2 regions of the Gordonia aquimaris genome follow, and region 1 is predicted to be linked to the other one. Evidence: riboswitches for the same ligand, from Rfam matches in the RefSeq annotation. Region 1 holds a riboswitch; the other holds the start of a gene.
What was found. A riboswitch is a leader RNA that binds a small molecule or an ion and turns the genes downstream of it on or off. The one in region 1 is predicted to bind glycine.
Positions count from the first base shown of each region.

Region 1 (4,420 bases):
GGACGGGTCGGAGGCGAGGAGATGCTGTAGCACCGCTGGATGGGGCGTCCGTCGATCTCCACCGACAACGACAGGAACTGGCCGGGTGCGAATGCGAAGGTGTGTGAGTCGTCGGAGGCTTCGGGCCCGGTGGAGAACTCCGGTGCACCGCCGGCGATGCGGAAGCTGAACGTGGTCATGTCGCGGGTGGTCTCCGCCCGGGACACGCACTGCAGGAAGATGTCGTCGGCCATGATGATCGGTCACGCACTCGCGGCGTCGGTGACGTGGGAGCTCGGCACGCCCAGACGATCGCGCAGGGTGGTGACGTACCAGTTGATGAATGCCTCCACCTGGAACTCCGACGGGCCGTAGGGACCGGGAACGTAGGCGGGACTGCTGATGCCCTGATGTGCGAGTGCGACGAGGTCGGCGTCCTGCCGGTTGGTGGTCTCCCACATGCCGGTGAGATGGTCGAGGTCATAGTCGACGCCCTCCTCGGCGTCGCGATGGACCAGCCAGGTGGTGCGGACCAGTGTCTTGTCCGCGGCGACGGGGATCACCGAGAACAGCAGTGCGTGATCGCTCGTCACGTGCAGCCACATGTTGGGTTGCAGGTGCATGGAGAGCCGGCCGAGCTGCGCTTCGGGGATGTCGGTCAACAGCCGGCCGCAGGCGGCGGTGCCGTCCAGGGTGAAGGACTCGCCGGCGAGATCGAGAGCTTCTCGCTCGATGTGGAAACCCGTTGGGCGGGTGTCGAGTTGCTCGATGCGGGGGTAGGGGAGACCCCGCCGATCCCAGATCTCGATCTGCGCCGCGGTGGCCCGCCGGTAGCGATCGAAGACCGGTGCGAGCCGGCTGGGGATGGCGTCGGTGCTGCTGTAGCCCCAGGTGGGGAAGAACACGTTGAGCAGTTCGGGATGTCCGCCGCAGTGGTAGCACTCGCGGTTGTTCTCCATGGCGAGTTTCCAGTTGCCGTTCTCGACGAGGTCGGTTTGTTTGGCCACCTTCGCTTCGGCGAGGCGGTGCGGTGCCAGGTACGGCTCGACGATGCCGGCCACCTCGTCGATGTCGTTGGGAGGTTCGTCGGCGAGGCAGATGAACACGAGTCCGGCGATCGTGCGGACGTGGACCGAACGCAGCGAGTAGCAGGACTTGTCGAAGCCGGGCGCCTGCGCGTCGGCGAACTCGAGGCGGCCGTCCATGCCATAGGTCCAGGAGTGATAGCTGCACACGATGGTGCCGGTGGAGCCGTTCGGTTCGGTGAGCAGACGCGCGCCGCGGTGACGGCACACATTGTGATGGGCTCGGACTCGGCCGTGGTCATCGCGCGCGACGATCACCGACCGTGAGCCGAAGGCGATGGTCACGTAGTCGCCGGGCTCGCTGATCTCGGCCTCTGTTGCGACGAAAAGCCAAGACTTGGAGAAGATCTCGTCGAGATCGAGATCGAAGAAGTCGTCGCTCACATAGAAGGGCGCGGCGAGGCTCTCGCCGTGCACGCGTTCGGTGAGCAGGGCGTGGGTGCCGGGTGCCGGGGCGCTGGTGGCGGTACGCGCAACGAATGGTGCGGTCATCAGCGGTGGATGCCTCTCTGCACAGGTCCTGAGGTGGAGGATCGGAGATGGGTTGCAGCACAAGATCACTGAGGGCAGGAATGGGTTCCGGCCGACAGTGGGCTCTGATCGGGGTGGTGATCGAGGAGAATGTTCAAATGTTGCGTGATACGCAACGATGCGCATCCTATGCAACAAGTGTGCGTTCCAGCTCTTGCGCTGTCAAGCCGTACATGCCACTGTTTTCTTCAGCCGCAGACGTGTGCGGGAGATCATCGCGGGACACCGCGACGCCGAAGGAGCAACCACCTCCCGGGAATCTCTCAGGCCCAGGTACCGCACGCCGAGGCAACTCTGGAGACGAATCCGACGACGATGCCGGATTGACCGAAGGTGGCCACCGCTGGTGGCGCAAACTCTCAGGTGAACGGACAGAGCAGGGAGGATCGGACCGGCACTCGCCCGTCCGGCGACAATCGGAGCACGCATATGTCTGCTTTCCACTCGAATCCGCGCCCCACCGACCTGTCCTCGGCGCTGCTGTCCGAACCGCTCGCCGACTTCGATCCCGAGATCGATGCCCTCATCGCGGCCGAGCTCGGCCGGCAGCGCGCCGGGCTGGAGATGATCGCCTCGGAAAATCACGCCCCACTGGCCGTCATGCAGGCGCAGGGCAGCGTGCTGACCAACAAGTACGCGGAGGGCTACCCCGGACGCCGCTATTACGGCGGCTGCGAGCACGTCGATCGGATCGAACACCTCGCCATGGAGCGGCTCAAGGCCCTGTTCGGCGCGGCCTTCGTCAATGTGCAACCCCATTCCGGGGCGCAGGCGAACGCCGCGGTGATGCACGCCCTGATGAATCCGGGCGACAAACTCCTGGGCTTGTCGCTCGCCGACGGCGGACATCTCACCCACGGCATGCGGATCAACTTCTCCGGCCGGCTCTACGACGTCGCGTCCTATGGGGTGTCGCAGGACACACATCGGATCGACATGGCCGAGGTGGCCGAACTCGCGCGTGAGCATCGGCCGGCGGTGATCGTCGCGGGCTGGTCGGCTCACCCCCGCCACCTCGATTTCGCGCGCTTCCGGCAGATCGCCGACGAGGTGGGCGCCTACCTGATGGTCGACATGGCCCATGTCGCGGGTCTGGTTGCGGCGGGTCTGCATCCGTCGCCGATACCGCATGCACACGTGGTCACCTCCACGACCCACAAGACGCTCGGCGGACCGCGTGGCGGGGTCATTCTGACCAACGATGCGGCACTGGCGAAGAAGATCGACAGCGCGGTGTTCCCCGGCCAGCAGGGCGGTCCGCTCGAGCACGTCATCGCCGCCAAGGCCACCGCATTCCGGATGGCCGCGACCGCGGAGTTCGCCGAGCGCCAGCAGCGGTGTCTGGTCGGTGCGCAGCTCATCGCCGAGCGACTCGGACGCGCCGACGCGGCCGCCGCCGGGATCTCCGTGGTGACCGGCGGCACCGACGTCCATCTGGTGCTCGTCGATCTGCGCGACTCGCCCCTCGACGGCCGGCAGGCCGAAGATCTCCTGGCGCAGGTGGGGATCACGGTGAACCGCAACGCGGTACCGCGCGACCCACGTCCGCCCATGGTCACCTCGGGGCTTCGTATCGGCACTCCGGCGCTCGCCGCCCGGGGGTTCGACCGGGACGCCTTCGCGGCCGCCGCCGAGATCATCGCGCGCGTGCTGATCGACGCCGCCGACGCCGACGTGTCGGGCCTGACTGACCGGGTCCGAGCCCTGGCCGAGGCACATCCCCTCTACGTGGAGATGGTGCCGGGACGCCTCGAGATGCCCGGGACATCCGAGGCGGCGACCAGCTACGCGGCAGTGACCAGCTACGTGACAGCGGGGGCGGCACGATGACCGTCAGCGTGTTCGATCTCTTCTCGATCGGTGTCGGACCGTCGAGTTCACACACCGTCGGCCCGATGCGGGCGGCGCAGCGGTTCGTCGGCGGCCTCGCCGCAGCCGGGGATCTGCTCGAGGTGGACCGACTCGAGGTGGAGCTGTTCGGCTCGCTGGCGGCCACCGGCGCCGGTCACGGCACGTTGAGCGCGATCCTGCTCGGTCTCGAAGCACACCGGCCGGAGACCATCACCGCCGACACCAAGTCGGAGCGGCTCGAGGCGATAGATCGCACCGGCCGAATCCGTCTCGGCGGGTTCGTCGACTTCGCCTACACCGAACGCGACATCCGGCTGCATCCCGGTCGGGTACTGCCCCGACATCCCAATGCGGTGGAGTTCCGAGCGCTGGGGCGCGACGGGAGATGTCTGGCCGACGAGTGCTACTACTCCGTCGGTGGCGGATTCGTGGTCGTCGACGGCGAACCGGACGATGCCACTGCGACGGGCGACGTGCCGCACCCGTACGGTTCGGCGGGCGAACTGCTCGCGGTCTGCGCCGAGCGCGGATGGTCGATCGCCGAGGTCGCCCAGCGCAATGAGACCGTCACCCGGTCGACCGACGACGTCCGCGACGGACTGCTGCACATCTGGACGGTGATGGACCAGTGCGTGCGGCGCGGGGTCACCACCGACGGCGAACTACCTGGTGGTCTCCGGGTCCGTCGGCGCGCGAAACAGTGGCGCGACGAGTTGATGCTCGAGGACCCGCTGCGATCGATGACCTACGCCGAGGACTGGGTCAACCTGGTGGCGCTGGCCGTCAACGAGGAGAACGCCGCCGGCGGGCGGGTGGTGACCGCACCCACCAACGGCGCCGCCGGGATCGTGCCGGCGGTCATGCATTACGCCCGGCGCTACACGCCGGCGGGTCGTGCCGATCCCGACGACGTGACGGTGCGTTTCCTGCTGACCGCGGGGGTGATCGGCGGTCTGATCAAGTCCGGTGCCTCC
Region 1 is NZ_JAPKFM010000021.1:44,979-49,398, reverse strand. It holds gene OSB52_RS17960 (FAD-binding oxidoreductase) at 1-233, opposite strand, end outside; gene OSB52_RS17955 (aromatic ring-hydroxylating oxygenase subunit alpha) at 243-1,556, opposite strand; glycine riboswitch at 1,791-1,884, shown strand; glycine riboswitch at 1,885-1,980, shown strand; gene glyA (serine hydroxymethyltransferase) at 2,025-3,425, shown strand; gene OSB52_RS17945 (L-serine ammonia-lyase) at 3,422-4,420, shown strand, end outside.

Region 2 (4,420 bases), on a different contig from region 1:
GAGGTGGAGGGTGAACGGTATCTGCCGATCTGGATCGGACAGAGCGAGGCCGCATCGATCGCCTTGCAGCAGAAGGGTATCGAGCCGCCACGTCCGCTCACCCATGATCTGATCGTCAACTTGATCAACGACTTCGGCAAGACGCTGCGCGAGGTCCGCATCGTCGACATGCAAGAGGGCACCTTCTACGCGGAGATGGTCTTTGCCGACGAATTGCGGGTCTCCGCGCGCCCGTCGGATTCGATCGCGGTCGCCATGAGGGCGGGAGTGCCGATCGTCGCCGACGAAGACGTACTGACCGAGGCGGGACTGCTCATCCCCGACGAGAACGGCGACGAGGACGCTCCCGCGGAGGCCAAAGAGGACGAGGTCGAGAAGTTCAAGGAATTCCTCGACAACGTCTCGCCGGACGACTTCAAGGCGAGCGGCGGGGCGTAGCGCGTTGATGGCGCCCAACGCTGGATCGGTTGCCGAGAACAGGGGCGAACGACCCAGATCACGGAACGGACACCGCCGGGTCACTGTTTGCTCGATCTCAAGTAGAGGTTGAGGTTACAGGGCGAGTCGCGTTGATTCCGCCCTCGCGGGCCGCATACCGTCGACACGTCGCCCGAATTGAGCGGGGACGAAGGATGATCGTCTGTCAGGCGCGTACTGTTGTAGCAGTCTCGAGGGAAACCTCGAGCTGACGTGTCTGTCGAGTCGATCCTGGCGTTGCGAGGGAGTCTGCAGTGGGCGATCAGCCGTTCGACGACGAAATGCCGTCACCGACCGAGGTGACCGCGGCCGACGGCGAGGTCGACAGCGACCGCACCGGGGCGTCGAACTCGGGTGCCGCCACGCAGGGCAGTCTCGATGACATCGCGCCCGGCATCTTTCCCAACGACACCGTGCCGGACGAGCTGGTGGGCTATCGCGTGCCCAGTGCGTGCCAGATCGCCGGAATCACCTATCGGCAGCTCGACTACTGGGCCCGCACGTCGCTGGTGGTGCCGTCCATTCGCGGCGCGGCAGGGTCGGGCAGCCAGCGTCTGTACTCGTTCAAGGACATCTTGGTCCTCAAGATCGTGAAGCGATTGCTCGACACCGGGATCTCGCTCCAGAACATCCGGGTCGCGGTCGACCACCTACGTCAGCGTGGGGTGGAGGATCTGGCCCGCATCACCCTGTTCTCCGACGGCACCACGGTCTATGAGTGCACCTCGGCGGAAGAGGTCGTCGACTTACTGCAAGGTGGCCAGGGCGTCTTCGGGATCGCTGTCAGCGGTGCCATGCGTGAACTGACCGGAACCATCGCCGACTTCCCCGGCGAGCGGGCCGATGGCGGTGTCACCGAGACCGCGCCAGAAGACGAACTGGCCGCGCGGCGCAAGAATCGGACCCGTCGGACCGGCTAGAGCCCTCGGGCCGGTCAGGGTGCCGAGGCATCAGCGGCCCATGCACTCCTGCCGGACCGATCGGCGCAGTGTGGCGCAGCGTCAATCCATCGGCGAAACCCGGATGAGGTTGCCGTCCGGATCGGCGGCCACGAATGTTCGGCCGAAGACGTCGTCATAAGGCTCCTGCACCACTCGGACACCTGCCGCCGCCCACCGCGCATGGATCGCGTCGATCGCGGACGCCGCGCCGGGAATCATCAGCCCGACCTCGCACGTGCGCGGGGTGGCAGGAACCGCGTGGTCACTACGACCGGTCCACAGGGCGAACAGAACCCCGGGTGCGACCTCGAAGGCGACATAGCGAGGACTCACGAATTTCGGCTGTACATCGAACAATTCGCAGTAGAACGTGGTTGCGGCCTCAGCGTCGCGGACGTAGATCAGAAACAGGTTCGGTGCGGGCATCAGGGCGCTCCTCGGGTCGTGGGTGATGACGCCACGCCAGTAGATCAGCGAATCACGACATCGACTGTCAGGTTTTGTCGGGCCGGATCGCGTCGTCGCCGGAGACGGGCGACCTGCGCCGTGGTCATGCCCACGTATACTGAGGTCGCGCCGCTGCGTCTCGGGAGAGAGTCACCGCCACATGGGCGGAGGCCGCCGAAGGAGCAACACCTCCTCGTCAAACTCTCAGGCACCCAGGACCGTGATGTTGACGGCGTCTCTGGAAAGTGAGTCGGGGCAACCCGGCTCCGCCCACGGTGAAAGGTCGACTACCGGCCGAATCTCTCAGGCGCCCAGCTGTCCGTTCGCGGATCGACAGGCATGACAGAGGGGGAGGGCCGCAGACCGCCGAGAGGTTGACCTGTCATGCCCGCCACGCCCGTCTCTGCCGCCTTCGTCGATCGCCACGTCGGCCCGAATGCCACCGAGACCGAACGTATCCTCGCCGCGATCGGCATCTCGTCTCTCGATGAACTCGCCGCCCGGGTGGTCCCGGCGGTCATCGCCGATGAGCCGGACTCCAACGGTCTGCAGTCGTTGCCGCCCGCGGTCAGCGAGCACGACGTGCACGAACAACTCGCCCACCTCGCGGACCGCAACACCGTCGCCCGCTCCATGATCGGGCTGGGCTACCACGACACCCATACCCCGCCGGTGATCCTGCGCAACGTGCTGGAGAACCCTGCGTGGTACACCGCCTATACGCCCTATCAGCCCGAGATCAGCCAGGGTCGGCTCGAAGCGTTGCTCAACTTCCAGACCATGGTCGCGGATCTGACCGGGATGGAGGTCGCCAACGCATCGATGCTCGACGAGGCGACCGCTGCGGCCGAGGCGATGACGTTGCTGAGACGTGCAGGCAAGTCCCGATCACCACGGTTGGTGGTCGATGCCGACCTCTTCCCACAGACGCGCGCCGTGATCGACACCCGCGCTCAACCGCTCGGGATCGAGGTCGTCGAGGCCTCGCTGCATCCCGCGATGCCGGACTGCGGTCTGCCCGAGGGAGACTTCTTCGGTGTGATCATGCAGGCACCCGGGGCGTCGGGCCGCATCCTGGATGTCGGCCCCGTCATCGACGCCGCGCATGCGCGCGGGGCTCTGGTCGCGGTGGGGGCCGACTTGCTGGCAGCGACCCTGATCACGCCACCGGGTGAGTTGGGCGCGGATGTCTGCTTCGGCACCACCCAGCGCTTCGGCGTGCCGATGGGATTCGGTGGACCGCACGCCGGCTACCTGTGTGTGCGTTCGACGCATGCGCGTCAACTGCCCGGCCGTCTGGTGGGTGTTTCGAAGGATGCCGACGGCAATCTCGCTTACCGCCTGTCGTTGCAGACCCGGGAACAACACATCCGGCGTGAGAAGGCGACCAGCAACATCTGCACCGCGCAGGTGCTCCTGGCGGTGGTGGCCGCGATGTACGCGTCCTATCACGGGGCCGACGGATTGCGGGCGATCGCTCGTCGCGTCCACGAACATGCGGTGTTCCTGGCCGACAGTCTCACCGTTGCGGGGTTTTCCATCGCCCACTCGTCGTTCTTCGACACGATCGTGGTTCGCGCACCCGGGCAGGCCGACAGCGTGATCGCACATGCCAAGCGCGAGAACGTGAACCTGCGGCGGATCGACGGCGACACCGTGGGTATCGCGTGCGACGAGACCACCACCGCAGCCGATCTCGCTGTGGTGCTGCGTGCGTTCAGCGCCGAAGGAGTTCGCCGACATGCATTTTCGCAGCCGATCGAGACCCGTGACACCGAATTCCTGACGCATCCGGCGTTCAACAGGTACCGCACCGAAACGGCGATGCTGCGCTATCTGCGTGCGCTCTCCGACAAGGACATCGCGCTCGATCGCAGCATGATCCCACTGGGTTCGTGCACCATGAAGCTCAATGCCACCGCGGAGATGGAACCGATCACCTGGCCCGGCTTCGCGCGCCTGCACCCGTTTGCCCCGGCGGCCGACACGGTCGGCATCCGCGAGGTGATCTCCACCCTGGAGGACTGGCTGGTCGCCGTCACCGGCTATGACCGGGTGAGCGTGCAGCCCAACGCGGGCTCGCAGGGCGAGTTCGCCGGGTTGCTGGCGATCCGCCGATACCATCTCGGGCGCGGTGACACCGGCCGCGACGTGTGCCTGATCCCATCGAGCGCGCACGGCACCAACGCCGCATCGGCGGTCATGGCCGGGCTGCGCGTGGTGGTGGTCGGTTGCCGAGAGAACGGCGACGTCGACGTCGACGATCTGCGCGCCAAAATCGACAAACACCGGGATGCGCTGGCCGCCATCATGATCACCTACCCATCGACCCATGGCGTCTTCGAGCACGACATCGAGGAGATCTGTGCGGCCGTGCACGATGCGGGCGGCCAGGTGTATGTGGACGGTGCGAATCTGAACGCCCTGGTGGGTGTGGCCCGTCCAGGACGATTCGGCGGCGACGTGAGTCACCTGAACCTGCACAAGACCTTCTGCATCCCGCACGGGGGTGGCGGTCCGGGTGTGGGGCCGGTCGCGGTGCGGTCTCACCTCGC
Region 2 is NZ_JAPKFM010000007.1:112,561-116,980, reverse strand. It holds gene OSB52_RS09430 (bifunctional nuclease family protein) at 1-438, shown strand, start outside; gene OSB52_RS09425 (MerR family transcriptional regulator) at 732-1,397, shown strand; gene OSB52_RS09420 (VOC family protein) at 1,479-1,844, opposite strand; glycine riboswitch at 1,996-2,096, shown strand; gene gcvP (aminomethyl-transferring glycine dehydrogenase) at 2,250-4,420, shown strand, end outside.
Region 2: linked by a shared signal. The riboswitch ahead of gcvP (aminomethyl-transferring glycine dehydrogenase) and the one ahead of glyA (serine hydroxymethyltransferase) in region 1 are both predicted to bind glycine.